Regions from separate parts of the Micromonospora sp. NPDC048839 genome, predicted to be linked through region 4. Evidence: riboswitches for the same ligand, from Rfam matches in the RefSeq annotation. Region 4 holds a riboswitch; each other region holds the start of a gene.

Region 1 (8,164 bases), on a different contig from region 4:
CCCAGACCACCACCGGGGCCGCGAGGGTCAGCGACAGCCACTGCCAGTAGTCGAACTGCCAGGCCGGGACCATGGCCAGCAGGACCACCGGGACGCTGAGCACCACCGAGACCCAGAGCCGGGTACGCGGGCCACGCAGCGGATCGGCCGGTTCCTCGATCGGCTGCGGGGTCGGCAGCGCCGCCGTGTACCCGGTCTTGCGCACGGTCTCGATCAGGTCGTCCGGCGTGACGCCGTCGGCGTACCGGACGGTGGCCTTCTCGGTGGCGTAGTTGACGGCGGCGCTCACGCCGTCCATCCGGTTGAGCTTCTTCTCGATCCGGGCGGCGCAGGCGGCGCAGGTCATCCCACCGATCGCCAACTCGATCCGGTTGGGCGCCGCGGGCAGCGGTCTGCTGGTGGTGGTCATCGTGTGGTCCCGTCAGTTGTGCCCGTGTCCGGGGGTGCCGTGGTCGGCGCCCCCGCTCGGCGCGGGTCCGCTCGGGTTGGTGCCGGTCGGCGGGGTGCCGGTCGGCGGGGTGCCGGCGACGACTGTGAACTCGGCGGTGTGCACCGTCCCGCCGTGCTGGAAGTCGAGGTAGAGCCGGTAACTGCCGGCCGAGGGGACCTCGGCGAGGAAGCTGACGGCCGGGCCGGGCCGGGTCCGTCCGTCGCCCGGCGTCCCGTCCGGATGCACGTGCAGGTACGCGAGGTCACCCCGACGCAGTGCCACCAGGTGCCCGTACGCGCCCAGGTAGGGCTCCAGGTCGGTGACCGGTCGAGCGTCCCGGCTGACGGTGAACGTGAGCGGGGCGGTGCGGCCGGGCTGCGGCGAGCCAGTCAGGGTCACCGTGTAGCCGTCGACGGTGGTGCTGGTCGCCGGGGCGGGCAGCTGTCGTTCGGTCAGCTCGCCGGGGACTGTCACGTCGACACCGAGCGTCAGCGGCTCACCCCCGGTCGGGGCGAAGTCGGCGAACGCCCGCCACTGCCCGGGGCCGGCCAGCGGCGTGCCGACCCGCCAGGTGCCGTCCGCAGCCAGGTCGGGGTGTACGTGCCGGAAACCGGAGAGGTCCCGTCGGACCACGATCAGGTGCATCCTCCTGTCGTGCGCCACGTCGTACCGGGTCACCGGTTGGCCGTCCGGACCGGTGATCCGGAAGGCGAACTCGTCGGCCGGGGCGTCGACCGGGTCGAGGGTGTAGCCACGGTCGGTGACGAGCAGCCCACCGGGAATCCGGTCGGCCGGCCCGCCGCGCTCTCCCGTCGCCGGGACGGCGTCGCTGTCGTGCCGGCTCTCGGCGCCCCCGTCGTGCCGGCTCGCGGCGCCCCCGTCGTGCCGGCTCTCGGCGACCGGAGTGCGGTCGACCACCCGGCCGATCCCGTACGTCGCCCCGAAGATCGCCGCGAGGCCGACAGCGAATCCGACAAGTCTCGTCCCGGTACGCATGTCGGCCCCTCCGCTCACGCGTCGACGAGGTCGTAGCCGGCCTCGTCGACAGCCGCCCGGACGAGCTGCACGTCCAGCGGCTGTTCGCTGCTCACGGTGACCTGCCCGGTCGCGAGGTCGACCTGGACGTCGCGGACGCCCGCGATGCCGCCGACCTCGACGCTCACCGCGCTGACGCAGTGCCCACAGGTCATGCCCTGCACCTGGAACGTCGTGTTGACCATCGGATCGTCTCCTTCGCCGTACCGGTACCCGGTGGGGGTATCACCACCGGACTGCACCGTACCATACCCCCAGGGGGTAGGTTATCCTGGTCGGCATGAGCGCACCCACCCCGATCCGCGGGTACACCGCCAGCAAGGACCAGCTGCTCGCGCGACTCCGCCGAGTCGAGGGTCAGGTCCGCGGCATCGAGAAGATGGTCGACGACGACCGTTACTGCATCGACGTGCTCACCCAGATCTCCGCGATCCAGGCCGCACTGGACAAGGTGGCGCTGGGGCTGCTCGACGGGCACGCCCGGCACTGCATGCACGAGGGGGCCGCCGAGGGTCGGGCCGACGAGATGGCCACCGAGATGATGGCGGCGGTCGGCCGGCTGATGAAGCGCAGCTGACGACACGCCCGGGTGCCGGCACCCGCGGCGCGAGGTCGGTTTCCGGGCAACCAGGGTCGGGCACTGACCGTCCGTGATCGCGTGGTCGTCGGTCCGCGATCCGCCGCGCCTCGCGCCGCCTTTCGGCGAGGACACTGAACCGCGCGGCCCGCTGACACGTATCCCGCACCGGATCGTTGGGAGTCTCGACTTGGGTTCCGACCACGCCCGCCCCGCTCCGTCCGCCCCGCCCCGGGTGCGACGGATCCTCGTCATGACCGTGGTGCCCCTCTTCGTCGCCACCGTGGTCGCCGCGGCGCTGCTCTGGCCGCGCGGAGGAGCACCGCAGACCGACGGCGGAGCGGACGTGCCGCGCTACGCCGGCACGGTGACCCGGGTGGTGACCGAGCCGTGCCCGCCGCTGCCGTCGAGCCCCGAGGGCACACCCAGGGTCGGCACCGGGCCGTGCGGCACTGTCGACGTCCGGGTGGACGACGGACCCGCAGCCGGCCAGCAGGTGCGGACACCGGTGCCCGACGGCCCGGGCGCGCCACGTGTCGACGTCGGCGACGAGGTCATCCTGGTCGAGTTGACCGATCCGACCGATCCCACGGTCAGCAACTGGAACATCGCCGAGCACCAGCGCGGCACCCCGCTGGTGTGGCTGGCGGTGGTCTTCGCCGCCGCGATCGTCGCGTTCGGCCGGTGGCGGGGGTTGGCCGCGCTCGCCGGATTGGCGGCCAGCTTCGCCATCCTGCTCACCTTCGTGCTGCCGGGCATCGGCGCCGGCCGGTCACCGCTCCTGGTGGCGGTGGTCGGCGCCGCCCTGATCATGTTCGTGGTGCTCTATCTGACCCACGGCGTCACCGCGCAGACCTCGGTCGCGGTGCTCGGCACCCTGGGCAGCCTGGTGCTGACCGGCGCGCTCGCCACCGTCGCCACCGCGGCGACCCACCTCACCGGCTTCGGCAGCGAGGACGCGACGACACTGTCGATGTTCCAGGGTGACGTGGACCTGCACGGCCTGCTGCTCGCCGGGATCATCATCGGTTCGCTCGGGGTGCTGGACGACGTGACGGTCACCCAGGCGGCCACCGTCACCGAGCTGTCGAACGCCAATCCCGGGCTGACCCGGCTGCAGCTGTACCGTGCGGCGACCCGCGTCGGCCGGGCGCACATCGCCTCCACTGTCAACACCATCGTGCTGGCGTACGCGGGCGCGTCGCTGCCCCTGCTGCTCCTGCTCACCGCCGACGCTCGGCCGATCGGGCAGTTGCTCACCAGCGAGTTCCTCGCGCAGGAGATCGTCCGCAGCGCGGTCGCCACCCTCGGGCTGATCGCCGCCGTGCCACTGACCACCGGGCTGGCCGCGATCGTGACCGCCGCCGGGCGCGCCGAGACCACGCCGCCGAGCGAGACCACGCCGCCCGCCGAGGTGGCTCGGCCGCGCCCCCAGGCCGACCGGGCGGAGGCGCTGGCCGCCCTCAGTTCGCCGCGCGCCTCTCGACCCGACGAGCCGGACCAGACGCGGACCCCGCCCCCATCCACCGCCACCGACGGGTGGCCGGAGTCGAACAGGAGCACGGATACGGCATGGTGACACTCCTCAGCGTGACCAGATCGGGTCTCCCCCCTGAGAACCGCGTCACTGGTTACCCAACGCTATGGCGAAATGACACTTTTGGTCGGCATCCAGGCGTAGCTCACCCAGTCGACTCTCGGGTAACCTCGCTGCCGGTTACCGATGAAGGCGCGAAGCGGCGCCTGCGGTGCCACCGCCCAATCGCCAACCGGCGAGCCGGGGACCCAGGTGTGTGGGGTGAATCCGCGTCAGCGGTAGGGGCCACTTCCGCCCCGAACCCGTCAGCTAACCCGGTCGGCGGTCGACGGAAGGGAACATTGTGACGGCACCCCTACGCCGCTGGTTGACACCCGTGGTGGCCGTGATCGCCGCACTGACCGTGCTCGCCGGCCCCCTCCCGGCCCACGCCGCCCCGACGACCCCCACACCGTCCGGGCACGAGGAGGACGACGAGCCCAAGCTGCTCAACGACGTCATCGAGCAGGTGAACCGCGACTACTCCGCCGCCAAGTCCAAACTGGACAAGTCCAAGAAACGGCAGTTGGAGTTGGCGGTGGCGGTGGACCGGGCCAAGGCCGACCTGGACGCGCTGGCGCCACAGGTCGGGCAGATCGCCTCCCAGTCGTACCGGACCGGTCGGATCGGTGCGCTCGCGATGCTGCTCGAGAGCAACGCTCCGGACACGTTCGTGCAGCGCGCCGCGATGCTCGACGAGATCAACATGGTGAACGAGAACAAGCTCGCCGAGGTCAACGCGGCGAAGGCCCGTGCCGAGCAGGCCAAGCTGCTCCTCGACACCGAGGTCCGCGAGCAGCAGAAGCAGACCGCCGTGATGGCCAAGCGCAAGAGCGAGGCCGACAAGGCGCTCGCCCTGGTCGGCGGCAAGGGCTTCACCGGTGGCCTGGTGGACGCCACCTCGCCGGTCGCCAAGATCGGCCCGGGTCGCACCGCCGACGGCGACTGGAAGGCGCAGTCCTGTAGCGAGAAGGACCCCACCACGTCCGGCTGCGTCACGCCGCGCACGCTGCACGCGTACAAGGAGGTCCGGCGGGCCGGCTTCACCCGGTTCGTCGGCTGTCACCGCAATGGTGGACCGTACGAGCACCCGAAGGGCCGCGCCTGCGACTGGTCGCTCCAGAAGAGCGGCTTCTCACCCTGGCACAACGAGGACACCCGGACGTACGGCAACAACGTCGCCGCGTTCCTCATCCGCAACGCGGACCGGCTCGGCATCTACTACGTGATCTGGAACCGGCAGATCTGGTTCCCGGCGACCGGCTGGAAGTCGTACAGCGGGCCGTCGAACCACACCGACCACGTGCACATGTCGATGCTCTGACCCGCAGCATCCTTCGTCGAGGGCCGTTCCGCGTCGCGCGGAGCGGCCCTCGACGTGTCAGGCGGCCGCGGCCGGGTCGGCCGACCCGGTCGGCACGCCGAGCGTCGCGAAGCCGGCCGGTACGGCGGCCACCGGGCGCACCACCCCGGCGGCGAGCCGGTACGACACCCCCACCACCGCGCACCGCCCCTGCGCCACCTCGGCGGCCAGCACGGGCGACTGCCCGAGCAGCGTCTCGACGGTCTGCGCGATGTGGATGTCGACGATCCCGTCGATGTCGTCCACGCCCTCGGCCTCGGCCCGGCGCAGGCTGGGCAGCACGGCATCGACGACCGCGCCCAGGTGCCCGGGAGGCTGGGTGCCGGTCGCCGCGGTCTCCCGCGCCGCCTGGACCGCCCCGCACGAGTCGTGGCCGAGCACCACCACCAGCGGGGTGCCGAGGACGGTCACCGCGTACTCCACGCTGCCGAGCACCTCCGGACCGGCCGTGTGCCCGGCCGTGCGGACCACGAACAGGTCGCCCAGCCCTCGGTCAAAGATGATCTCGGCGGCCAGTCGGGAGTCGGAGCAGCCAACGATCACCGCGAACGGGTGCTGCCCGTCGGCCACGGCGGACCGGCGCCCGGCGTCCTGGTTGGGGTGGCGCGGGGCGCCGCTGACGAAGCGCCGGTTGCCGGCGGTCAGTTCGGCGTACGCCTGGGCCGGCTCGGTGGGCGCGGACGCCCGGTCGGCGATCCGCTGCGGACCCGGCTGCCCGCCGGGAGTTCCAGGACGACTCATCCCCGCACCTCGTCTTCATGCGTCTGACCTGGTCAGAGGGCTTATCAGCGGGCCGGCGACGGCGCTGGCTCGGGCTCCACCGTCACACGCACCCTAAGATGCGTCAAGGTATGCGTGATTTAGATTTCATACGTTGACGTCGGTTCGACCCCTGGGTGACGCGCCGAACGCACGACGGGCGAGACTCCCGGAGGGCAGGGCGGACGCCCGGAGAGGCGGTCACACGATGGCGAGCACCGCGACGGGTGCCACCGGCGGCGGGCGGAACTGGACGTTCCTCACCAACCACGGGCACGTGCTGCTGGCCATCGCCCGCGACCCCACCGCCCGGCTACGCGACGTCGCCGCGGAGGTCGGCGTGACCGAACGGGCCGCGCAGGCGATCGTCGCCGACCTGGAGGCGGAGGGTTACCTGCACCGCACCCGCGTCGGACGGCGCAACGAGTACACCCTCAATCCGGCCGGCCGGTTCCGGCACCCCGCCGAGGCCGACCGCCAGGTCGGTGACCTGCTCGCGCTGTTCGCCGAAACGCCCACCACGGAGGTCGACCCCGAGGTCTGACCCACTCGACACCAGGTGGGACACCCGCCGTCCACAGTGCGCAGGGTGGTGGCGGTCACGGCCTCCCGGGCCGTCGCCGTGCTGCGCCACGGCAGGGCAGGCGTTAGGTTGGTCGGGTGTCGTCCGCAGTGTTGGTCCGCCCGGCCCGTTGGGCTGTGCTGCGGTCGCTGCGTGAGCTGACCCGACTGGCGATCACCGCGCTGGTGCTCGCGGTCGGCCTGGGCGGCGCCCTCGCCGCGACCCCACCACCTGCCTCGACGCAGCTGCGGCCCAGTGCCGTGAGCAGCCGGGTGGCGACTGTCCGCCCCGATGCCGCGCCGGCCACCGAGCGGGCGGCCCAGCCCGCTGCCGTCCGGCCGGCTGACCCGGCGGGCACCACCGCGGAGACCTCGCCGATCGCGGAGAGCCGGGGTCAGGCCCCAGCCATCGATCCCGGCCGTGGCACCCCCGCGCGACGCGGTCCGCCCGTCCGCTGATCCTGGCCCGGTGATCCCCGGGGCCCTGCCCGGCCTCCGGTAGTCCGCCACAGCAGCTGAGTCGCCCCCGACGGGATGACCCCGTCGCCCGGCCGCCCGCTCCCGTCGGGCTCCTCCTGCCACCCGTCGATACCCGCCTTCGACCGCGAGGTGCTGATCATGCAAACCATCCTCTCCGCCGCCCTGCCCGACCTGTCCCGGGCCGCTGTCATCTGGCTGAGCCTGCTCGGGTTCGTCGGCGTCGCCGTCGCCGCTCTGCTGCTACGGCCCGGCCGGCTCCGCCTCGACCCGGGCGCCCGGATCCGCCGCGCGGCCATGCCGAGCCAACTCGAACAGGCGCAGGAGGAGCGGGAGCAGAGCCGCTACGCGCAGGAGGTCGCGGTGGCCGCGGCGCGGGCGACCACCACCGCTCAGCGCCGCCGAACGGAGTGGGTGGCCGCGCAGGAGGCGGTCGAGGCAGCCTGGCAGACGTACGAGGCGGCCGAGGCCGCCGTCCGGCGACTCGACGCGGCAGCCGCCATGCCCCTGCCGCAGACCACCCGCACTCCCGCCGAGTACGCAGACCGCGAGCGTTACCTGCACCGTGCCGCGCTTGACGCGTACTGGCGGCGGGAGTTGTCGGTGGAGCAGCTCAGCGACGTCTTCGCGCACCGCGACGGCTGGGACCCACGGCTGCACCCGGTCGCACAGGAGCTGGTGCTGCGGCGGGCGATTCGCGACAACCTGGCGGCCCGGCACGCCGCGGCCCGCGAGCAGGAGCAGGTTGCCTGGCGGGCGGCCGAGATGGCCGTCGCGGCGGCCCGCAGTCTGCGCGAGGAGGCCCACGCCGCCACCGGGCGACGGGTCGCCGAGTCGGCGTCGGTGCTGCCGCTCAGCGAGGTGGTCAAGCCGTCGGTCGAGCAGACCCGGGAAAACACGGTGACCGCTCGCGGCCGCGCGGCGGTGCCCGCATTCTGAGCCGCGCGGCGGTGCCCGCGTTCTGAGCCGCGCGGCTCCCGGTGGGTTAGCGTGACGGCATGTCCCGAGAGGCGTGGGTCCTCGTGGTGATCGCCGGCATCCTGGCCATCGCCACACTTGTCGGTGCCGTGGTGCTGGCGGTGCGGGTGGTGCGTACGCGGCGGATGTTGACCGGCCTCGGCACCGGCGGCAAGGTCGCCTTCTACGGCGCGCTGATCTACACGATCTTCCCGATCGACGTCCTCCCGGACCCGATCTACCTGGACGACATGGGTGTCCTGGCCGGCGCGCTGATCTACCTCACCCGGCTGGTGCACAAGCGCCGGGCAGCCGGCCACCAACTGCCCGGCCAGCCTGATTCGTCGACCGATCGGGAGCGGGCACGCCGTCAGGTGCCATGATCGGGGTCGGTTCGGTGGACAGGGGACGGGCATGGCGGGCGATCAT
Region 2 (6,218 bases), on a different contig from region 4:
TCGAAGGAAGGCACCTCCATGACCGTAACAAGGCCGCCCAGCGCGGACAACGAGGAGTCACGACAGGTTTCACCTGGCGTGATTCGAGGCATCCACGCGGCGCGCGGAATTATCCTGGCACTCGCCGCCTTCATCAGTGCGGTAACCGGTCTGATCATCGCTCTGATCCGCACCTGAGCGCGGCTGTCACTCTCGGCCCGCACCTGTCAGGTGGCGGCCAGCGACGGCGAAGGCCCTGACCAGGAGGCAAGTCCTGGCCAGGGCCTTCGCGGTGGAGCGGGTGACGGGAATCGAACCCGCACTGTCAGCTTGGGAAGCTGATGTTCTGCCATTGAACTACACCCGCAAGCGGCACCACTGTACCCGAGTCGTCGAGCCCGTGCACCCAGGTACCCCCGCCCGCCGCTCGGCCCGGGTTGATCCACTCGGGGTCCTGAAAGTCGGGGCATCCGAGCGGCCGGGACACCGCGATATCACCGAAACGGAGTGGATCATGCCGGGCGGCCGCCGGCGGGGCGGGGCGGACGGCTGAATGCCGGCTCCGTCACGCACGGAGCCGGCATTCGGCTGACCCTGGTCCGTGGTCAGGCGGCCGTGCACTGGACGTCACGGCTGCGGCGGGTCGGGCGGGTCTGCGGCACGGTGAGCGGCGCGGTCGCCACCGCCGACGGGGCATGCGGGTCGAGCCAGACCCGAACGGCCGGCCGGGCCGGCGCGAGGCCCGGGACGCCGGTGATGTGCTGCTCGCGGCGGGTCAGCATCGCCACGTCGACGGTGAACTCGAACAGCTGCCAGTCGACCTGCGGCTCGGCGCGGGCGCCCTGCGCCAACCGGGCGACCCGTGCCGGATCGGTCACCGGGCGGGCGTGACCCGCCACGTACGCCTCGTCGTCGCTCTCCTCCGGCGGGAACGAGTGCAGCGCGTAGCGGCCGTCGCGTTCGAGGTCACGGCGCTTCGGGGAGTCGATGATGAAGCAGAAAAGACCCTCGTCGGTGATGACCGGGGAGACCGGATGGACCCGGGGCCCGCCGTCGGCACGGACCGTGGCCAGGTAGCCGAAGCCCGGCCCGTACTGCTGGAGGAGAACACGGATCCCGTCGGCGAGTCGGGGCTCGTCGGCGGCGAATTCGGACCAGGAAGCCATGTGGGCATTCTATCGAACAAATGTACGAGCGGCGACCTCGACGCGCTGGTCACCGGCACCGAATTCGGGGGTTTTGAGGCCCGCCGCTAAGGTGGTCCGATGCTGCTCTCCGACCGCGACCTGGTCTCCGAGATCAAGGCCGGCACGCTGGGCCTGGAGCCGTTCGAGCCCACCCTGGTCCAACCTTCCAGCATCGACGTACGGCTGGACCGGCTTTTCCGGGTCTTCAACAACCACCTCTACACCCACATCGATCCGGCGATGCAGCAGGACGACCTGACGTCGGCGGTGGAGGTCCCCGACGGGGAGCCGTTCGTGCTGCACCCCGGGGAGTTCGTGCTCGCCTCGACGCTTGAGGTCATCTCGCTGGGCGACCAGCTCGCCGGCCGCCTGGAGGGCAAGAGTTCCCTGGGGCGGCTCGGGCTGCTGACGCACTCCACCGCCGGCTTCATCGACCCCGGCTTCTCCGGTCACGTCACGCTCGAACTCTCGAACGTCGCGAACCTGCCCATCACTCTCTGGCCGGGTATGAAGATCGGGCAGCTCTGCATCTTCCGGCTCTCCTCGCCGGCCGAGCACCCGTACGGCTCTGCGGTCTACGGCTCGCGCTACCAGGGGCAGCGGGGGCCGACGCCGAGCCGCGCCTGGCAGCACTGGCGCACCTGGCCCACCCGCTGACCCCGTGAACGACGAGGGCCCGCCGCGACGAATCGCGACGGGCCCTTCGGTCGACACACCGGATCAGCCTGGACGGCCGTAGCTGTGGATCGGGCCGTCGTCGACCTTCTTCATCTTGACCGGTTGGCCGGCCTGCGAGGCGTGCACCACCCAGCCGCCACCGACGTACATGCCGACGTGGTGGATGTCGCTGTAGTAGAAGACCAGGTCGCCGGGGCGCAGGTCGCCCTTGCTGACGTTCTTGGTGACGCGGCTCTGCGCGGCGGCGTTGTGCGGCAGGGACACCCCGGCCTTCGCCCAGGCGGCCAGCATCAGCCCGGAGCAGTCGTACGAGTTCGGGCCCTCGGCACCCCAGACGTAGGGCTTGCCGATCTGCGCGCAGGCGAACTTGACCGCCGTGCCGGCGGCGCCACCGGGATAGCTGCCGGGGCAGGGGGCCGGGCGCAACGGACCGCCGCCACCGCTGCCGTACACCTTGAGGCGCAGCTTCTGCAGCTTGTCGATCTCGTCGTTGATCTGCTTCTTCTTCGCCGCCAACTGGGCCTCGGTACGGGTCAGCTGGGTCACCATCTCGTCGAGCGGCGCCTTCTGCCTGGCCAACTCGTCGCGCAGGTCGGACACCTCGCGGACGTCCTGCTGCTGGTTGTGCGCGAAGCGGTCGAGCATTTCGAGCTGGCCGACCACCTCGCTGGGTGACTGGCTGCCCAGCACCGCGTTGACGGTCAGCACGTTCTCGCCCTTGTAGGCGCGTACGGCCAGGGCACTGACCTTGTCCATCGCGGCGTCGACCTGACGCTCCAGCGGGGTGATCCGGGCGGCCAGCGCCTGGGCCTGCCTGCGCTTGTTGGCGAGGTCGATGCGGGTGGCGTTGTGCTGTTCGATGACCGGTTCGAGTTTGTTCCAGTCGGCGTCGATCTGGCGTTCGATCTCGGCGACGGACGGGTCGGCGTGGGCCGCGGTGGCGCTGCCGGTCAGGACGACGGCGACGCCGGCCAGTGCGGCGAGCGCGGTGGTGAAGCGGGACCAGCGTGGGCGCGGCGCGATCGACGGCGGGCCGGCTGCTGCCGACCGCTCGGACGACGGCCGCGGGGCATGGAGTGCCACCGGGGTTCCGTACTCCTTCTTCCTGACCGCCTACCGGGTTAGCTGACGGGTTCGGGCGGGAAGTGGGCGCCCTACCGCAGTGACTGCGGATTCACCCCGGGGGACATGGGTCCCCGGTTCGTTCGGAAACGACTCGGCGGTGTCGGTCCGTTACCGCCCGGGCTGGACGGAGCTGCTATCGGGCCGACGAATGACCAGAGTAGAGACGCTTGTTACCACTCCGCAACCCGTGCGGCCGTGACACTCCGTACCGATCGGAGAGGATCACCGGCCGTACGTGAAGAATTCTTTCCCAAGGAGTCGACACATAGAAAGGTATTGACGCGGACTCCCGGGCGGCGCGAGGGTGACCACATCTTCACCCGCGAGATCTGGGGGGTTCGATGCACCATCCAACCCTGCTCCTCGGCCGGCGTGCGCTGCTCGCCGCCGCCGTGGTCGCCGCCGCGACCGCGGTCCCACCACCCGCCACCGCCGCCACACCGACGGCCGACCGCCAGCAGCGGTACGCCGCCGCGGCGGCCGAGTACGGCGTACCGACCGACGTGCTGCTCGGCGTCTCCTACCTGGAGTCCCGCTGGGACAGCAACGCCGGCACACCCAGCACCAGCGGCGGCTACGGCCCCATGCACCTGACCGCCGCCCGACACGTGGCCGCCCTGCCCGTGGGCGGCCACCACGACACCGGCGCCGAGGACCCGCGTGGCGACGACTCCCGTAGCGCGCTGGCACCCGCGCCCCCGCCGGCCGAGGACCCGGCGCCACCCGCCGGAGCGTTGCAGACCGTGGATGCCGCCGCCGCGCTGACCGGCGCGAACCCCGACGCGCTGCGCACCGACGCCGACGCCAACATCCGGGGCGGGGCCGCGCTGCTGGCCTCGTACCAGCGGGAGTTGGGCGCGCCGGTCGGGGCCGGCACCGACCCGGCCAGCTGGTACGGCGCGGTGGCCCGCTACGCCGGCGCGGACAGCGCAGACGCCGCGGCGGCCTTCGCCGACGAGGTCTTCACCACCATCGGCAGCGGCGCGTCGCGGGTGACCGACGACGGCCAACGGATCACGCTGCCGGCCCGGGCGATCCGGCCGCAGCGATCGTGGCTGGACCGACTGGGTCTGCGTCGGCTCGCCCGCCCGGACGGACTGGAATGCCCCCGGACCATCTCCTGCGAGTGGATCCCGGCTCCCTACGCGGCGTTCGGCGACGGGGACTACGGCAACCACGACCTGTCCGACCGGCCCGCCCGGCAGAAGATCGAGTACATCGTCATCCACGACACCGAGGGAAGCTGGGCCACCACCCTGCGACTCGTCTCGGACCCGACCTACGTGAGCTGGCACTACACGCTGCGCTCGGTGGACGGGCACATCGCCCAGCACGTCAAGACCAAGGACGTCGCCTGGCACGCCGGCAACTGGTACGTCAACGCCAAGGCGGTCGGGCTGGAGCACGAGGGCTTCGCGGCGCAGGGCACCTGGTACACCGAGGCGATGTACCGGACCTCGGCGAAGCTGGTCCGACACCTCGCGCTGCGGCTGGGCGTCCCGCTGGATCGCCAGCACATCATCGGCCACGACAACGTGCCCGGCACCATCGCCGCGAACGTCCGAGGAATGCACTGGGACACCGGCCCGTACTGGGACTGGAACCACTACTTCGAGCTGCTGCACGCGCCCCGGTTGGACACCGGTACCCCGGCCACCGGTCTGGTCCGGATCGACCCGGACTTCGCCACCAACCAGCCGGCGTTCGTCGGCTGCGTCACCGCCGGCATGCCGTGCGCGCCACGCGGCTCCTCGGCGGTGGTGCTGCGCTCCGCGCCGGCCGCGGACGCGCCACTGGTGAACGACATCGCGCTCCGCCCCGACGGCACCCCGAACACCATGGAGGTGTCGGATCACGGCGCCCGCGCCTCCGCCGGGCAGACGTACGCGCTGGCCGGTCGGCAGGGCGACTGGACGGCGATCTGGTATCTCGGGCAACGGGCCTGGTTCCACAACCCGGCGTCCGCGCCCACCGCCAGCTGGACGGTCGGACTGGTGGCCACCCCGAAGCCCGGCCGAGCCACCATCCCGGTGTACGGACGGGCCTACCCGGAACAGGCGGCCTACCCGACCGGCGTGCCCTACCAGACGATCTCGCCACTGCAGTACACCCTTGCCGCCGGGCAGCGGTACGCCGTCGGCGCGGTGCTGCCGGGCGAGTACTACCGGGCCAGCACTGTCGACGGCTCCTCGCCCGGTGACTGGACGGTGATCCGCGGCAAGAACAGGTACGCGCAGATCCAGTTCGGCCACCGCATCATGTACGTCGACCTGGCCGACGTGCAGCTCCTGCCGTCCCCGGTGGGCGCACCCCGCTGACCACGACGACGGCCCCCGGTCGGTGACCGGGGGCCGTCGTGTCGCACGGGGTGGATCAGCCAGGTCTGCGGAACCCGGCGACGGGCATGGTGTTGATGCTGGACACCTGCACCGGTTTACCGGCACGTGGCGCGTGCACCATCTGGTTGTTACCCAGATACAACCCGACATGACTCAGGCCCGAGTAGAAGAAGACCAGGTCACCGGGGCGGGCCTCGGCTCGCGCCACGGCCTTGCCCTCGTTCCACTGGTCTCCCGTGTGGTGGGTGAGGGAGATCCCGGCCGACCTGTAGGCGTACTGGGTCAGCCCCGAGCAGTCGAACGAGTTCGGGCCGGTGGCACCCCAGACGTACGGATCGCCGACCTGCTGGCAGGCGGTCTTGATCGCCTTCTGGGCGGCCACGGCAAGCACACCGTTGATGGTCGGGCAGCCGGCGGTCTTGACCGTCGTCTTCGGCATCGACGCCTCAAGCTGCTTGATCTCGGCGTCGATCTGCTTCTTCTTGGCCGCCAACTCGTTCTGCTGCTTGGTCTGAGTGGCGATCAGGGAGTCCAGCTTCTGCTTCTCGCCGTCGTACTTGGCCCGCACGGCGAGGACGCCCTCGACCTCCTTGCGCTCCTGCGCGGCCAGCCGGTCGAGGATGGTGAGCTGCTCGGTGAGCGTGTCCGGCTTGGCGCTGACCAGTAGTGCGCCGATGTCGTGCGACGGACCCGAGATGTAGTAGCGGGAGGCGAGATCGCCCACCCGGTTGAGCGCCAACTCGCTCTGCAACGCCAGCGGCTCGATCTTCTTCTGCAGGTCCGCCGACTTCTGCCGATTGACCTTCAGCTGCGCCCTGACCTTGTTGTACTGCTCGATAGTGGGCTCCAACTGCTCCCACTTCTTGTCGATCTGCGCCTCAATCTCGTCGACCGTGGGCGCGGCGTGCAC
Region 3 (8,164 bases), on a different contig from region 4:
GCCTCGCCCGCGGACAGCACGTCGAGGGAGACCGCCATCGCCCGGCAACCGTTGGTGGCGGCGGTGAACGCGGCTCCCACCGTTCCGGAGTGCAGCACGGCCCGCCCCGCGTTGGAGCCCCGGTTGATGCCGGAGAGCACCACCGACGGCGGTGGGCCGAAGGCGCCGTGCAGCGCGATCAGGGTGATGAAGCCGGGGGAGCCACCCACCCCGTACGCCGGCACGCCGGCCAGGTCCGGCAGCGGGTGGTCGTTCACGACGACCCTCCCGTCGCGCTCCACGGCGCTCATCGCGGCGCTGGTGCCGCTCGCCTCCTCCAGCGGAGCGGCGACCACCACGTCCAGGCCCCGCTGTGCCGCCGCCCAGGCCAGTGCCTGAATGCCGGGCGCGGCAATCCCGTCGTCGTTGGTGATCAGCACCCGCAGCGTCATCGTTCGACCACTCGGTCGGCCAACTCGTCCGGGGTGGTCCGCTCCTGTGGCCGGCTGTCCGCCGGCACCAGCCGGACCCGTTCGACCAGGCCGGTGATCGAGTCCAGTCGTCCGGTGCCCAGACCGTGCCGGGTCACGTTCATCGCGCCGGCGGCGGCGCCGGTGCGGATGGCGGTCCGGATGTCCCCGCCCCGGGCCACGACGGCGGCCACCCCGGCGGTCATCGAGTCGCCCGCACCGCGCGGATCCGCGGCCTCCAACCGGGGCATCTCGACCTCGAACAGCTCCCCGTCGATGAGCGCCAATGCCGGCTGGTCGGCCCGGCTCACCACCACCGTCTCGGCGCCGGCGGCGTGCAGGTCGTACATGGCCCGGGTCAGCTCCAGGCTGTCGTCGCTGCGGGCGCGGCCGTCGCGGATCAGCTCCTCGTGGCTCACCTTCAGGAAGAAGACGCCGCTCTCCAACACCGCGCCGAGGTGGTCGCCGGAGAGGTCGACCACCACCCGGCCGCCGTTGGCGGCGAGGTCGGCGGCGAAGCGCCGGTACAGATCGGCCGGGACCAGCCACGGCTCGTTCGGCCCACTGAGGACGCTCACCGCGGCCCGCAGGCCCTCGCCGAGGGCCAGGTTGTACAGCTCGTCCAACTCGTGTCGGCTCAACGGCTGCCCCGGTATGTCGGCGATCTCCTTCCGCGAGCCGTCCCGGCGGTCATGCACGTACCCGCCGCTGCCGGAGTCACGGACCACCACCTTGAGGTCCACGCCCTCGCTGACCAGGAGCGGCTCCAGCACCTGACCGATCTCGCCGCCGAGGGCGGCGCAGAGCACCACGTCGACACCGAGCGACATCGCCATCCGCGCCTGCCAGACGCCCTGCCCGCCGGGGTGCAGATGCAGCTCGGGGTGGTCGTTCGGCTGGTCCACGGTGACCGTGAGCTGCGGGGTGGGCGCGAAGACCATCACGTGCCCGCTCATCCGTCGTCGCCGCTCATGATGTCGCCCTCCTGCGCGGTTGGGTGATTCCTCACCAACCGACCCTAATGCGACATCTGGCGACGGGGCATCCCATCGGCCGCGGTTCGTCCTGGCATCGGCGGCCGTCGGGCGTTGCCAGGCAGACATCGGTACGGGACGATCGTGCGACACGCGACGGTGGGAGACGAGTGCTCAGCAGCGATACCTTCAGCTACACCGTCCAGGCCCGGTGCACGCCGGCCGACGCGGCGGCGATGCTCAGTGACCTGACCCGACAGGGCGAGCTGCATCCGCTGATCGTCCAGGTCCGCCAACTGCCGCCCCGACCCGGCGCCCAGGCCAGCTACACGATCAACGACAGGCTGGTGGCCGGCCCACTGCGCTTCCGGACCACCTACCACGCGGACGTGCTGATCAGCGAGCACGACGAGATCGTCATGGTGGCCCGCCAGTGGCCCGCCACCACGGTGCGCAACCACACTCGACTGCGCGCCGAGCCGGATGGTCTGGTCCGGATCGACGTCGAGATCACCCTGACCGCGCCGACGCCGCTGTTCCGGTACGCGTTCCGCCAGGCGCGGGCCGCTCACCTCGCCCTCGCCGCCCGCCTCGGCCCGGCCCTCGACCGCGCCGGTGACCCACCACCCCCAGCCTGACCCGCCGACGCTCCACCACCCCGGCGACCCCGTCGCCCCGGCGACCCCGTCGCTCCCGGCCTGACCCGTCCACGCCCCGCCGCCCCGCCTCATGATCGTGCTCGATCCAGGATGTAGTGGCCTGCGGGCGTCGGGAGGCCACTACATCCTGGTTTTAGCGCGGTCGTGGCAGCGCGGTCGTGGCAGCGCGGTCGTGGCAGCGCGATTGCGGCAACGCGATTGCGGCAGCGCGGTCGTGGCAGCGCGATTGTGGCAACGCGGTCGCCGCGGCGCGGTCACGGGTTGCGGCCGTGCCGCGCCAGGGCGGGTCGGGCGGCGGGACGTCGGCCCCACGGCTTGTACGTGGACAGCACCGTCGCGATGATCATCAAGGTGGTCGACACCGCCGGCGCGATGACCAGGTCGACGCGGTCGCGGGCGGGGAGGGCGGCGCCCACCGCGCCGGCGTGCCGGAGATTCGGCGTGAGCAGGAACAACACCAGCCCGACCAGCACCGTGGTGAGCACGAGCTTGGCCAGCACCCAGCGATGGCGCCACAGCCCCCACGGGGTGAGGAGCGCGCTGGCGACCCCGATCAGCCAGACCAGGACGCTCAGCGGCGCGAACAGCACCGTGCCGACCAGCGCCGTGACCGGGTAGACCACCGCCGGGTCGGCGCCGCGCTGCACGGCGATGCCGAGGGTGAGGAGCACCAGGTCGGCGCCGAGCCAGCCGAGCGAGGTAACCAGGTGCAGGGTGAGAAGCCCCTTGCGGGCGGTGGGTGGGATCCGACGCATACCGCGATGCTGCCCGCCGACCCGCGCCAGGTCGTCCGACCACCGACGACATCCGGGGTACGCCCGGCGACGTACCCCCGCCCGGCGACACGATCCTGATCAACACGACATCGCCGACTCCGGGGCATCCCGTCGTCCGGGCACCCCGGAGTCGGCGACCGCGAGTGGATCACCCCGGACCGGGACCGGGGGAGCCGTCGGGTGGGTCAGTAGACCGACAGGTGCACGTGGTTGGTGTGGTCGGTGGAGGGGGTGCCGCTCGCGCCGCTGTACGACTTCCACCCGCTGCTGGGCAGCCAGATCTGCCGGTACCAGATCACGTACAGCACGGCGAGCCGGTCGGCGTTGCGGATGAAGTACGCGGCCAGGTTGTTGCCGTACGTCTTGTCGCCGCCGGTGGCGTTGCCGCCGAATCCGCTCGCCTGGGCGGCGAAGTCGCAGGCCCGGCCCTTCGGGTGTTCACCGGACCCGCTGGGGCGGTGGCAGGAGACGTACCTGGTGAAGCCGGCGGCCTTGGCCTGGTTGAGCGCGTGCAGGGTGCGCGGTGTGATGCAGCCGTTGGCAGGGGTGGGGTCGTTGACGCTGCACGACTCGGATGGCCAGGAGCCGTCGGAGTTGCGGGGTGCCGCCTTCGCGTTGGCGCTGGAGGTGCCCCGGTTGGAGCCGCTGTCGGCGGTGGTCTGCGGCTTGGGGGTGTTGGCCACGGTCAGGGCGCGTTCGGCCTGGTCCTTGCGCTTGGCCATCACCGTGACCTGCTTGCGCTGTTCGGTGATCTCGCCGTTCAGGGCGGTCCGGGTGCGGTTGGCCTGGTCCTTGGTGGCGAGCAGATCGCGCAGCACCCGGTCCTCGTTGGCGGCCACCGCCTCCAGGGCGGCGGCCCGGTCCATGAAGCCCTCCGGGCTGCTGCTGTTGAGCAGCGCCGACACCGCGCCGAGCCGGCCGGTGCGGTACGCCACGCCGGCGATCTGACCGACCTTGCCGTCGCGCTGGGCAAGCTCGACCTCGATCTCCTTCAGCTGGGTGGCGAGCTGCTGCTGCCGCTTGACGGAGGTGTCCAGAGCGCGTTTCGCGTCCAGGTAGCCCTTGCTGGCGGCCTCGAGTTGGGCGCGGAGCGCGGGGGTGCCGCCCTCCTCGTCGGAGTCGGGTGCGGCGGCGGCCCGCAGGCCGGTCGGGGGAGCGGCCGAGGCGGTGCCGGCCGGGATCGCGACGCCGAGGGCGAACATCGCGACGATCAGGGCCGCCAGTCGGGCGGCGGGTGGTCGTGCTGGTGCCACTGCGCATGTCCTTCCGTCAGCCGCCGACCGGGTTAGCTGACGGGTTCGGGACGGAAGATCCCTACCGCTGACGCGGATACACCCCAGGAACGTGGTTCCCCGGTTCGCCCGGTTGGGCGATTAGGCGGCGGCCGCCACCGGCGCCTGGAGGGCGCCGCCTGGTGGAGGCCGGGACCGAGCCTACCGGTGCGGGTGGGGCGGCTGCAGCCGATGTGACGGACGGTGCGTACGTCGTCACGAGAAAAGTGTCACCACTCGATCGAGCCGCAGGCTCCGGAGGCGGCGCCGGGCTCGATCTGCAGCGTCGCGTGTTCGATCTGGAAGTCGTCGTGCAGGGCCGTACGCGCTGCGGTGAGCACCGCGCCGACCTCCGCGCCCGGTGCCATGGTCAGGTGCGCGGAGGCCACGTCCATGCCGGAGGTGAGCGTCCAGACGTGCAGGTCGTGCACCTCGACCACCCCGGGGACCGCGGCCAGCCGGTCGTGCACGGCGGTCACCTGGAGGTGCTTCGGGGCGGCCTGCACCAGGATGCGGACGGCGGCCCGTGCCAGCCGCCAGGTGCGCGGCAGGATGAACACGCCGATGGCGACGGCGACCAGCGGGTCGGCCCACCACCAGTCGGTGACGGAGATGAGGAGCGCCGCGCCGATCACGCCGAGTGAGCCCAGCAGGTCGCCGAGCACCTCCAGGTAGGCGCCCTGGATGTTGATGCTCTCCCGGGCTCCGGCGCGGAGCAGGGCGAAGGCGGCGATGTTGGCGAGCAGGCCGAGCACGGCCACCACGAGCATCGGGCCGGCGACGACCTCGTGCGGGTCGCCGAAGCGGCGGATCGCGGTGATCAACACGTAGATCGCGACGCCGGAGAGCAGAACGGCGTTGGCCAGTGCGGCGAGGACCTCGAGTCGGTAGAGCCCGAAGGTGCGCTGGGGGTCGGTGGTGGCCCGCCGGGTGGCGGTGATCGCGGCGAGCGCCATCCCGATGCCGAGCACGTCGGTGAACATGTGCCCGGCGTCGGAGAGTAGGGCGAGTGAGCCGGTGTGCAGGGCGGCCACCGCCTCGACCACCATCAGGGTGGCGAGCAGCCCGAACGCCGCCCAGAGCCGGCCCCTGTGCTGGTGTGCGGCATTGGCGACCGACCCATGGTGGTGGTCATGACCTGCGCCCACGAGATCCACCTTCCGCCGCCGGTTGGGGCCCGGTCAAATGTATGCTCACATCGCTATGTATGCAACTGTGGCGCGGACCGCTGGTCCGCCACGCGAGGCGCGCCGGATCAGCCGGTTGGATCAATCGTGGTGAGCCGCTGCGTGGCCCGCGAGAGTGCCACGTACAGGGTGCGTACGCCCGCACCCGGATCCGCCCGGATCTCGCTCGGGGCGACGAGCACGACCCCGTCGTACTCCATGCCCTTGGCCTCCAGGCTGGTCACCACCTGTAGGCGCGGCGCGTCGAGCGCGGCGAGCCAACCGGCGACCTCGTCGCGGCGGGGGACCGGCGTGATCACCCCGACCGTGCCCTCAACCTCGGCCAGCAGCCCGGCGGCCGCCTTCACGACGGCGGTCTCCAACCCGCTCGCGGGCACCACCAGCTCGACCGGATCGACCCCGGTGGAGCGCACGGCGGTCGGCAGCGGCAGGTCGGGGTAGAGCCGGCGGATCTCCGCCGCCGCCACCGCGAAGATCTCCGCGGAGTTGCGGTAGTTGGTGGTGAGCGTGAAATCGTGCCGCTTACGCCGGCCCAGCGCCTGGTCCCGGGCCCGGGTCAGCTCCTCCGGGTCGCCGGTCCACGCGGTCTGCGCGGGGTCACCCACCACCGTCCAGGACGCCAGGCTGCCGCGCCGGCCGACCATCCGCCACTGCATCGGCGACACGTCCTGTGCCTCGTCCACCACCACGTGCGCGTAGTCCCGGTAGTCCTCCGGACGCTCCCGGGCCGCCGCCCGAGCCGCCCGCTGCCGCTCGCTCGCGGTGGTCAACTCGCGTACGCCGCCAGCGAGCTGGAACGGGTCGCGGCGGGCCTTGGCCGGCTGCGCCGGCTTGCCGAGCAGGGCGTCCAACTCGTCGAGCAGCGCGATGTCGGCGATGGTCAACCCGTCGGACTCCAGGCTCCGGTACGCGGCGCTGAGCAGCCGGATCTCCGCGGAGGAGAGGATCCCGCCCGCGTACCGGCGCAGCCGCTCCGGCCGGGCCAGCCAGCCGAGCACGTGCCGCGGGTGCAGCCGGGGCCACCACGCCTTGAGGAACTCGCGGAACTCGGCGCGGTCGGCGATCTCCGCCTCGAAGGTCCGCTGGTCCGGCAGGCGAACGCCCACCTCGCGGGCCTGCGCCCAGAGCGCGGCGAACACCCCGTCGAAGCCGGCCCGGCGCACCTCGTTGCGGCGGGCGCCACGGTGCAGCGCGCGGTCCCGGATCCGGTCCAGCTCGGCCCGAACCAGTCGCAGCAGCGTGCCCCGGTAGAGCAGCCGCAGCTCACCCGGGCCGCCCGGCACCGCGTCCCGGACCGCGCGCTCCAGCACCCGGCGCATCCGCAGCGAGCCCTTCACCGCCGCCACCTCGGGCGGGTCGGTGCGGGTGGCGGTCATCCCCGGAAAGAGAGTGCCCAGCGAGTGCAGGGTGGCGGTGTCCTCACCGAGCGAGGGCAGCACCGAGGCGATGTACTCGACGAAGACCCCCGACGGGCCGACCACCAGGATCCCGCCCCCGGCGTAGCGGCTGCGCTCGGAATAGAGCAGGAACGCCGCCCGGTGCAGGGCGACCGCGGTCTTGCCGGTGCCCGGCCCGCCCGCGACGATCGTCACCCCGGAGCCGGGCGAACGGATCGCCTCGTCCTGCTCCCGTTGGATTGTCGCCACGATGTCGCGCATGCCCCGGCCGGTCGCCTTGGACAGGGTAGCCAGCAGGGCGCCGTCGCCGACGACAGTCATTCCCTCCGGGGCGGCGGTCGGGTCCAGCAGGTCGTCCTCGATCCGGGTGACCCGCTCGGCACGGGACTGGATCGTGCGGCGACGCACCACGTCCAGTGGCTGCGCCGGCGTGGCCTGGTAGAAGGCGGCTGCGGCGGGTGCCCGCCAGTCGACGACGAGCGTGCTGGCGTCCTCGTCCCGGATCCCGAGCCGCCCCACGTGCAGCACCTGCCGGTCCCGCAGGTCCAGCCGGCCGAAGACCAACCCCTCGTACTCGGCGTCCAGGACGTGCCGCCGCTGCGCCGCGTGGAAGACCATCGCGTCGCGCTCGACCAACGCGCCGAACGTGCCCACCCGGGCGATCCGGTAGCCGTCACGCTCGGCGCGGACCGCCGAGCGCCGCAGTTCGGCCAGTCGGGCGTACACCCGGTCGAGGTGTCGTTGCTCGACGGCGATCTCCTGCTCCAGGCCGGTCTGGTCGGTCAACGCACGCTCCTTCGAAGGTCGCCGGCAGGCGGCGGAAACCGCGCAAGCCAACCGCAGAAGGGTACGGCCCCGGGCCGTGCCCGCCGCGCCCGAGGTGCGGGAACGCGCTCAGACACCCGTCCCGGCGGCGGTCGCGCCGGCGATCCGGGCCGTCGGCCCGCCGAGCACCCGACGCAGGACGCCGGTGAGCGCGGCGTTGACCTCGTCCGGGCGCTCCATCATCAACATGTGTCCGGCGCCCGGGCAGACGGTCAGCTCGGTGGCCGGGAGGGCCGCCGCGATCGACTCGGCGCAGGGCGGCGGGGTCAGCCGGTCCCGGTCGCCGACCAGGGCGGCGGCCGGCAGATGCGCCAACGCGCCGAGGGTGTCCAGTCGGTGCTGGGTGCCGATGGAGGCACGGAACCCGCCGATCGAGCGCAGCGAGGCACGAGCCACCGCCGACGTCACCAACCGGATATCGGCCGGCTCGCAGCGGTCCCCGAACAGCATCCACCTGATGCTCGGTTGCAGCGCGTTCAGCAGCGCCCGGGGCGCTCGCCACGAGCCGCACCGGGCCAGCACGCCGGCGCCTGTCGTCTCGGCCAGCCGGATCAGTCGGGCGATCCGTGGCGAGAGCCCGTAGGCGGTGTGGGTGTGCCCCTCGGCGGTGGTGGACACGAAGACCA
Region 4 (8,164 bases):
GAGCTGCCCCACGTGTGGGGCAATGCCCGCCGTGGAGTCCTCGAACGGATGGGTGCTGTTGGTGGTGGCTGCGTCCTGTAGAGCTGCCCCACGTGTGGGGCAGCGCCTGCCGTCGCATCCCTGGGACGGGTGCGTGCGGTGGCCGGCTGCCCGTGCCCCAGATCTGGGGCAGCTCTACAGGGCGCTCAGGGGAGTGCACCGGGCCGGGCCGCACCCACTCGGCGACCCGGCCTCGGACGACGGTCAGACGACGGTCAGACGACGGTCAGATCAGATCCCAGCTCAGGGGAGTGCCGCGGGAGACGTCGGTGGTGAAGGTGCGGCCCAGCACCCGGTCGATCTCCACGGGGGGCAGGCCGCCGGCCGGCCGGATCGACCGCACGTTCTGCGCGGACACCTGATCACCGGCACGGACGTCCTCGACCACGAACAGGGAACGGCGGAACCGTAGCCCCTCCCGCTCGGCCGGGGTCGGGCCGATCGCGGTGCCACCCAGCGCCTCGTACGCCCGGCCGGACTCGGCGACGAGCGCCGTCAGCTCCGCCGGGTTCAGCGAGAAGTCCGAGTCCACGCCGCCGTCGGCCCGGTCCAGCGTGACGTGCTTCTCGATGAAGCAGGCGCCGAGCGCCACCGAGGCGACCGCCACCCCGATGCCGGGCGTGTGGTCGGAGAGTCCGACCGGCACGTCGAAGGCGCCGGCCAGCACCGGCAGCCGGCGCAGGTTGCTGTCGGCCGGCGGCGCCGGGTAGGACGCGGTACAGGCCAACAGGACGATGCCCGCCGCGCCGCCGGCACGGGCGGTGCGCACCGCGGCGTCGATCTCGGCGACCGTCGCCATCCCCGTGGAGATCACCATCGGCTTGCCGGTGCTGGCCACGAGCCGGATCAGCGGCAGGTCGACCAGCTCCGAAGAAGCGATCTTGTACGCCGGCGCGTCCAGCGACTCCAGCAGTCGCACGGCGGTCGCGTCGAACGGTGACGAGAAGACGGTCAGCCCGCGCTCCCGCGCCCGCTCGAAGATCGGGGCGTGCCACTCGTACGGGGTGTGCGCCCGCTCGTAGAGGCGGTACAGGTTCTCCCCGCCCCACAACTCGTGCCCGCCGGAGATCCGGAACGCCGGGGTGTCGACGTCGATCGTGATCGTGTCCGGCCGGTACGTCTGGAGCTTCAGCGCGTGCGCCCCGCTCTCGGCCACCGCGTCGACGATGGACAGCGCCCGGTTCAGGTCACCGTTGTGGTTGCCGGACATCTCGGCCACCACGAACGGTCGCTCCCCGGCACCGACCAGGTGCGGTCCGATCTTGATTGTCGCCGTCATTCCGACCTCTGCTCAGGTATGCCCGCACCCGCGTGCGGTGGTGCTGCTGTCGTCGTCCACCCGGCGGGCGAACGACCTGGACAACCACTGCGCCGGGAGTCGATCCGGCCCCCGGCGTGGTGTGCGCTGGTCGCGGTCACGGCAGTCGGCCACCGGCCAGCGCGTCCCGCCGCTCCGTCGCGATCCCGCCGCCCCGCGTCGTCGCGACGTCCGCCCCTCGACCCGGGTCCTCGTCGGCGGTGACCGGGCCGGCTCCGGGGGCGACCCCACCGGCCGGGCCGCTGCGGCGCAGGCGACCGGCGATCCGGTGCGCCTGGCGCAGCGCCGAGTACGCCAGCCAGTCGCCGCGCCCGACGAGGCGGTGCTTGAGCCCGCTCGCCCCGGCGGGCAGCGGATAGCCGCCGATGGGCAGGTACCGGCGGTAGTGCTCGGCGGCCCGGTGGAAGAAGTCCCGCCGCAGGTGCGGGTGCAGCCGGTCGTAGTTGCCCACCACCACCAGGTAGTGGCTGATCATCAGCTGGAACAGCTCGGCCTGCAACCGCTCGTCCGGGTGCCTGCGGGCGACCCAGTCCAGCAGGCGCTCGTACTGGGCGAACGCGTCGAAGTGCCGGCCACTGCGGGTGGAGGTGATCGCGCCCTGCCGGCCCTGCCGGTACAGGTAGCAGACCCGGTTCAGCACGGAGATCTTCTCCGCGCCGATCAGTAGCGGATGGCTGAACGGGATGTCCTCGTACCAGCCGGGGAAGAACCGCAGCTCCAACCGGTCCAGGAAGTCCCGGCGGACCACCTTGTTCCAGGCGGTGTGCTGCACCCGCAGCAGCTGCGGCTGGTCGTCCAGGCGGGTCACGCCAGCGATCCCGTGCAGCAGGTGACTGCTCGCGTCGATCTCCCGCCGGCCGTCCTCGTGCACCCGCAGGTGGTCGAGCATCAGCACGTCGGGCTGGTGCTGGCGCAGCCGGTCCAGCACGGCCGCGATCGTGCCCGTCGGCACCCAGTCGTCGCTGTCGATGAACCAGACGTACCGGCCGGTGGCCACGTCGAGCCCGGCGTTGCGGGCCAGCCCCAGACCCACGTTGCTGCTCAGGTGCACGACGCGGACGCGGTCGTGGCCGGCGGCGTACGAGCGGAGCATGTCGCCGCAACCGTCCGGGGAGGCGTCGTCGACGGCGATCAACTCGACCGCGTCCGACTCGCCGGCCGGGATGTCGGCCCGGATCGACTCGAGGCACTGGTACAGGTACGCCTCGACGCCGTACACGGGCACGACGATGCTCAGCAGCGGTGCGTGCGTCGGCTCATTGACCACGCCCGCCACCTTCGACGACCCGGATGGCCGGCCCCGGAACCGCGCGTGACCGCGGATGGTGGAGTCGTTGAACTCCCGCCCAGCAAAAGGTTAACGCCGGCCGGCGGGACCAGGCCCGCGACGGGCGGGACACGTCCGGTTCACCCGGGAGTGACCCGGTAGGGTGCCCCGGTGCGGCCCCGCCGGGCCGTCGCGGGCGTCACCGTCGTGCCGTCCACGCCGCGTCGAGGAGGATACGAACGTGCTGGTGACCCTGCCAAGCCTCGGTATCCGCCCATGACGAGCGCCGCCGCGGCGTCGACCGCCCGGCCCGTCTCCGCGCCGCCCCGGCTGCCCTCGCTGACCGGGCTGCGCTGGATCGCCGCGCTGCTGGTCTTCGGGTTCCACGCGGGCACCATGCGGATCATCGCCGAGCCGGACGTCAAGGCCGTTGTCGACAAGGTCTTCAGCCTCGGCCTGTCCGGGGTGCAGTTCTTCTTCATCCTCAGCGGGTTCGTGCTGGTCTGGTCGGCCCGCCCGGGCGACTCCCGGCGCACCTTCTGGCGGCGACGAGTTGCCAAGATCTACCCCAACCACCTGGTGCTGTTCGGGGCGACGGTGCTTGTCGCCTGGTGGTTCGCCGACCCGGTCCTGCCTGCCGCCGCGTTGGAGAACCTGCTGCTGTTGCAGGCCTGGGACCCCCGGCCGGGCTGGTTCTACAGCATCAACACGGTGAGCTGGTCGCTCTCCTGCGAGTTCTTCTTCTACCTCTGTCTACCGCTGGTGCTGCCGCTGCTGCGCCGGGCCCGACCGAAGCTGCTCTGGGCGCTGATCGTCGCGTTGCCACTGCTGATCCTCGCGCTCTGGCCGGCCCAACACCTGGTGCCGGAGGTGAGCCGGTGGTGGTTCACCCAGATCTTCCCGCCGGTGCGGTCGCTGGAGTTCTGGTTGGGCGCCGTGGCGGCCGAGCTGATGCGCCGGGGTCTCTGGCGTGGCCCCGGGCTGACCTGGGCCAGCCTCATCTTCGTGGGCGTCTGGGCGGCGGCCGCGCAGTGGATTCCCGCGGAGCTGTGGACCACGCTGCTCGCGGTCGCGTACCTGCTGGTGATCACCGCCGCCGCGGACGCGGACGTGCGGGACCGGCGGTCGCCGTGGCGGTCGCGCCCGCTGGTCTGGCTCGGCGAGGTCTCCTTCGCCTTCTACCTGGTGCACGTGCTGGTGATGACCAGCGTGCTGCGCTTCACCGGCGACTGGGGGACCGGCTTCAGGGGATGGCGCGGCCCGGCCGTGGTGCTCGGTTTCCTGCTGGTGACCCTGCTCCTCGCCGGGCTGCTGCATCGCTACGTCGAAACCCCGATGATGCGCCGGCTCGCGCCGCGCCGCCCGGCCCGATCGGCGTCCGTCCCCGGACAACGCACGGCCGGAACCCGGGCCCCCGGCGACGCCGCCCCCGAAACCGGCGGACCCGACCAGACCGACAGTCGATCAACGTACGCGGACACCCGCTGACACCGTCCACCCTGGTCAGAGGGCTCGGCGCGGCGCGCGTCGACACGCCAGCGGTCGATGCGCCCGGGTCGGCACGACGGTAGCGTGAGGACGTAGCTTCCGGTCGCGCTCACCGTGGCCAGGTGGCCGACGGGGCTCCCCATCGCTCTGCTTGCCCAGCGAGGTGCCGACCATGGAGACCACCGTCTTCTACCAGTTCGTAACCGAGGTACCGCAGGCCGCTGCCATCTGGTCGGCCCTGTTCCTGCTGGCGCTGGGCGTGCTCGCCGTGCTTGTCGCCCGGCCCGAACGGGACCGGCCCACCGGCGACCCGTCTCCCGCCGTGCCGACCGCGCGTGAGGTGGCCGCGGCCGCGATCGTCGACAGGCGTCGGTACGCCGAGGAGGTGGCCGTCGCGGCGGCCGGCGCGACCCGGACGGCCCACCGGCGACGCGATGCCTGGCTGGCCGGTCAGGAGCAGGCCGAACGCGCCTGGGCGCGCTACGACGAGGCGGACACCGCCGCGCGCCGCTTCGCGGGGTCCGGGGCGCTGCCCACCCCGGCCACGCCCCGCACCCCCGCCGAGTACGCCGCCCGGGAGCGCTACCTGCACCGCGCGGCGACGGCGGCGTACTGGCGGGGCGACCTGAACATGGCGCAGCTCAGCGACGTGTTCGGGCACCGGCACGGCTGGGATCCCCGGCGGCACCCGGTCGAGCAGGAAGCGCTGCTCAGCCGGTCGATCCGGGACGCGAGACGGGCCGAGCACCAGGCCGCCGCCAGCGCGGAGCAGGCCGCCTGGCGGGCTGCGGAACTGGCCGCCGAGTCGGCGCGCACCCTTGCCGAGGAGGCGTGCGCGGCAGCGGCCCGGCTGCGGCCGAGTCGGGCACCCGCCCGCCGGCTGGTGCGCGGGGCGGCCCGTCCCGCCGTCGTGGCACGCTGGCGCCCGGCCCGTGCGGGTTGAGTCCGATCCGTTGTGTGAGCCCGGTCACGGGATTGCGAAATCGGGCGTCCGGCACGTCCGGCGCGATTCTTCCCGGGATTCTGACCGCAGTTTCGGCGACCTGTCCGGTTGTCGCCCATAGGCGTCACCGTAACCGCTTGTCCCATCGAGTCACGTCAGCGGCAGAACGCGCAGAAATTGCCGCGCCGATTCGGGTTTACGCAGGTGAACCTGGCTTGGCATGGTGTGAACGGGCCAGTAGTGTCGTCCCGTCCGGTGCGGTAACCGATCGCAACAGGCGACGCCGCGCCGACCCGCTCAATCGTGATGAACGAACCGGGGACCCATCAGTAAGTCCGGGGTGAATCCGCGAGCCACGGCCCGCGGTAGGGCGATCTTCCCGCCCGAATCCGTCAGCTAACCCGGTAGGCGGTGTCGGAAGGAGTTCCATCCTCGTGCAGCACCTCTCCACCCCTCGGCTGTTCCCACGCCTCCACGGCGCAGCGGTGCCCCCGCTCATCCGTCACGAGACGGTGAGCTGACCCCCCGGGTCATCGCCTCACCGCCCGGCCCCGCCGGGCGTTTCCCCTGAGCGGTTCACCACCCGCGGACCATCGTCCGCGCGCTGGCGCCTGCCCGGATACCGGTCCGGCCCCGGTGTGCCGCTCTCCCCCCGACCGTGGAGGACCCCGTGAAGCACACCATGCAGCGTCAGCTCCGCCGCATCGCGACCGAGCGCCCGTACCAGATCGTCGCCGCCTCCGCCGCGGCCCTCGTGCTCGCCGCCACCACCGGCACCCTGCTCGCCACCGCCGACGACGCGCCCGCCGGCCAGCGCACCGCGACCACTGTCGCCGAGATGCGCACCGACGTCGCCGCCTCCCGGGGCGAGGTGCGGGACGCGTCACCGTCGGCGAGCGCCGCGCCGAGCAGCGCCGCCCCGGCCACCAGCGCCGCCGCGCCCGCCGCCAAGGCCAGCAGCAACCCGGACCTGACCCGGAAGCCGGAGCGGCCGAAGCCGCCCGCGACAAAGGTGCTCGACTACGAGTACGAGGCGCAGAACACGTACTACAACTGCGGCCCGGCGGCCACCCGCAACGCGCTCAGCGCCACCGGGATCGACCGTACCCAGGAGGAGCTCGGCGCCGAACTGGGCACCACCGAGATGGGCACCAACTCGGCCGAGGACACCACCCGGGTGCTCAACGCCGAGGTGAAGGGCTCCCCGTACCGGACCCGGATGTTCGCTGGCGCGCCCAGCCCGGCGCAGATGGACCGCCTCCAGGCCGACGTCGTCAAGGCCATCACCGACGGCCGTGGCGTGGTCGCCAACGTCGTCGGGGACGCCACCGACACCGACGGCGGCTGGCACTCCTACGGCGGCGGGCACTACATCGCCGTCGTGGGTTACAAGGACAACGGCCGCACGGTACGCATCGCCGACTCGGCGAACCCGGCCGACCCGTCGTACTGGGTCACCACCATCGACCTGGCCAACTGGATCGCCAGCCGGGGCTACTCCGCCTGACCCGGCACGCTGACCGCCACGGGCGCCGTCCCTCACGAGGGGCCGGCGCCCGTCGCGTCGTCCACGGCGGTACGCCCCCGTCGACGACTCTCGTCCCTGGCGCTGAACCGTGGGAGACTGCGGCCGTGGTGGATGAATCGGGTGGTCACGCCGGTCGACGGCCGGTCCTGCTGCTGTTGCACGGCATGGGGGCCACCGGCGACGTGTGGTTGCCCTGGGCGCCGTACCTGGAGCAACACTGGCCCGGCCGGTGGCTGGCACCGGACCTCGCGGGCCACGGCTGGGCGTCGCCGCTGCCGTCGTACTCCTTCGCCGGCTTCGCCGAGCGGATCGCGCCGACCCTCGCCCCCGACGACCGGCTCGTCGTGCTCGGGCACTCGCTGGGTGGCGTGGTGGGCCTCGCGTTGGCCGCGCGCGACGCCGGGATGCCGGTGGACGCGGTGGTCGGCTTGGGGATCAAGGCGCTCTGGTCACCCGGCGAACTGGAACGGGCCGCCGAGTTGGCCGCCCGCCCGGTGAGCTGGTTCGCCAGCCGTACCGAGGCGGCCCGCCGCTACCTGCGCGTCTCCGGGTTGGCCGGCCTGCTCCCGCCGGACCACCCGGTGGTGGACGCCGGCCTTCGTCAGGTCGACGGCCGGTGGCGGCTCGCCATGGATCCGAACGCCTTCGCCGTCGGCGAGCCCGACCTGACCGGGTTGCTGACGGCGACCGACGTGCCGGTGCTGCTGGCGCGCGGCGAGCACGACCCGATGGTCACCGACGCGCAGCTCAAGGAGTACGGCGTGCCGGTCGCCACGCTGCCCGGTCTCGGGCACAACGCGCACGTGGAGAATCCGGCGGCCGTGCTGGCGCTGCTGGACGCGTACCGCTGAGGTTCTGGGCGGACAGTCCGGGTCAGGCGAGGGGGGAGAGCTGCGGCGAGCGTTCGGCCGCGGGGTCCTCCGTCGCCGTCAGCTCCCGGCGCGCGGCGGTCAGGAACGCCTCGGCGTACGACGTGGCGGGGAAGTCACCCAGGTAACGCCGGCGGGTGGCCCAGCGCTCCGCGGCCAGCGGATCGGTGTCCAGCATTGCGGTCAACACCTCGTCCACGTTGGACAGGTCCCGACGCAGCACGTAACCCGACGCGGCCAGCGGGAACCGCTCGGCGAACCGGTCGCCCTCGTCGCCCATGTCGGTGACCGCGTACGGCTTGCTGGAGTAGAGGTAGTCCGAGATCACCCCGGACACGTCGGAGATCAACGCGTCGGACCGGTTCACGCACTCGGTCAGGCTCAGCTCGCGGGCCGCCGCGCCGACGACGTGCTGGCGTCCGCTGCGGGCACGATCGGCGACGAGCACCTCGGTCAGCCGACCCAACTGCCGTGCCGAGGCCGGGTTCTGCGCCGTGTACGGGTGGGCCCGCAGGATCACCGTCGCGCCGCGCTCCAGCAGCCGCCGCAGCAGCCCCTCGGCGACCGGGAGCGAGCAGTAGTCGGCGTCGGCGTGGTGCCCGGTCCAGGTCGGGGTGTAGAGCACGGTCGGCGTCGCCAACCCCCGGGCCGGCTCGGGGCGTACCTCGATCGACTCCACCTGCGGGCGGCCCACCACCACGAACTTGTCCGC

Evidence for each region. A riboswitch is a leader RNA that binds a small molecule or an ion and turns the genes downstream of it on or off. The one in region 4 is predicted to bind cyclic di-AMP.
Region 1: it holds a riboswitch for cyclic di-AMP, as region 4 does, so the genes downstream of both, AB0C25_RS00370 (hypothetical protein) here and AB0C25_RS22950 (C39 family peptidase) in region 4, are expected to answer to the same signal.
Region 2: it holds a riboswitch for cyclic di-AMP, as region 4 does, so the genes downstream of both, AB0C25_RS29625 (NlpC/P60 family protein) here and AB0C25_RS22950 (C39 family peptidase) in region 4, are expected to answer to the same signal.
Region 3: it holds a riboswitch for cyclic di-AMP, as region 4 does, so the genes downstream of both, AB0C25_RS33800 (hypothetical protein) here and AB0C25_RS22950 (C39 family peptidase) in region 4, are expected to answer to the same signal.

Annotation. Positions count from the first base shown of each region.
Region 1 is NZ_JBEZGL010000001.1:71,259-79,422, reverse strand. Features, by position in the region: gene AB0C25_RS00395 (heavy metal translocating P-type ATPase) at 1-409, opposite strand, end outside; gene AB0C25_RS00390 (hypothetical protein) at 422-1,426, opposite strand; gene AB0C25_RS00385 (copper ion binding protein) at 1,441-1,650, opposite strand; gene AB0C25_RS00380 (metal-sensitive transcriptional regulator) at 1,746-2,042, shown strand; gene AB0C25_RS00375 (YibE/F family protein) at 2,233-3,621, shown strand; cyclic di-AMP (ydaO/yuaA leader) riboswitch at 3,788-3,918, shown strand; gene AB0C25_RS00370 (hypothetical protein) at 3,923-4,942, shown strand; gene AB0C25_RS00365 (carbonic anhydrase) at 5,000-5,722, opposite strand; gene AB0C25_RS00360 (MarR family winged helix-turn-helix transcriptional regulator) at 5,949-6,284, shown strand; gene AB0C25_RS00355 (hypothetical protein) at 6,401-6,760, shown strand; gene AB0C25_RS00350 (hypothetical protein) at 6,920-7,717, shown strand; gene AB0C25_RS00345 (YkvA family protein) at 7,777-8,118, shown strand; gene AB0C25_RS00340 (TIGR03618 family F420-dependent PPOX class oxidoreductase) at 8,150-8,164, shown strand, end outside.
Region 2 is NZ_JBEZGL010000020.1:133,741-139,958, reverse strand. Features, by position in the region: partial or broken gene AB0C25_RS29645 (hypothetical protein) at 1-177, shown strand, start outside; tRNA gene AB0C25_RS29640 (tRNA-Gly) at 273-346, opposite strand; gene AB0C25_RS29635 (pyridoxamine 5'-phosphate oxidase family protein) at 585-1,145, opposite strand; gene dcd (dCTP deaminase) at 1,245-1,823, shown strand; gene AB0C25_RS29625 (NlpC/P60 family protein) at 1,887-2,927, opposite strand; cyclic di-AMP (ydaO/yuaA leader) riboswitch at 2,941-3,076, opposite strand; gene AB0C25_RS29620 (N-acetylmuramoyl-L-alanine amidase) at 3,311-5,287, shown strand; gene AB0C25_RS29615 (NlpC/P60 family protein) at 5,343-6,218, opposite strand, start outside.
Region 3 is NZ_JBEZGL010000028.1:57,724-65,887, reverse strand. Features, by position in the region: gene AB0C25_RS33820 (5'/3'-nucleotidase SurE) at 1-431, opposite strand, end outside; gene AB0C25_RS33815 (PfkB family carbohydrate kinase) at 428-1,405, opposite strand; gene AB0C25_RS33810 (SRPBCC family protein) at 1,594-2,061, shown strand; gene AB0C25_RS33805 (hypothetical protein) at 2,337-2,837, opposite strand; gene AB0C25_RS33800 (hypothetical protein) at 3,044-4,060, opposite strand; cyclic di-AMP (ydaO/yuaA leader) riboswitch at 4,117-4,248, opposite strand; gene AB0C25_RS33795 (cation diffusion facilitator family transporter) at 4,360-5,277, opposite strand; gene AB0C25_RS33790 (AAA family ATPase) at 5,385-7,499, opposite strand; gene AB0C25_RS33785 (alpha/beta hydrolase) at 7,608-8,164, opposite strand, start outside.
Region 4 is NZ_JBEZGL010000012.1:122,767-130,930, forward strand. Features, by position in the region: gene AB0C25_RS22925 (hypothetical protein) at 1-1, shown strand, start outside; gene pseI (pseudaminic acid synthase) at 266-1,318, opposite strand; gene AB0C25_RS22935 (glycosyltransferase) at 1,455-2,624, opposite strand; gene AB0C25_RS22940 (acyltransferase) at 2,901-4,112, shown strand; gene AB0C25_RS22945 (hypothetical protein) at 4,285-5,055, shown strand; cyclic di-AMP (ydaO/yuaA leader) riboswitch at 5,340-5,481, shown strand; gene AB0C25_RS22950 (C39 family peptidase) at 5,714-6,562, shown strand; gene AB0C25_RS22955 (alpha/beta hydrolase) at 6,688-7,434, shown strand; gene AB0C25_RS22960 (CDP-glycerol glycerophosphotransferase family protein) at 7,457-8,164, opposite strand, start outside.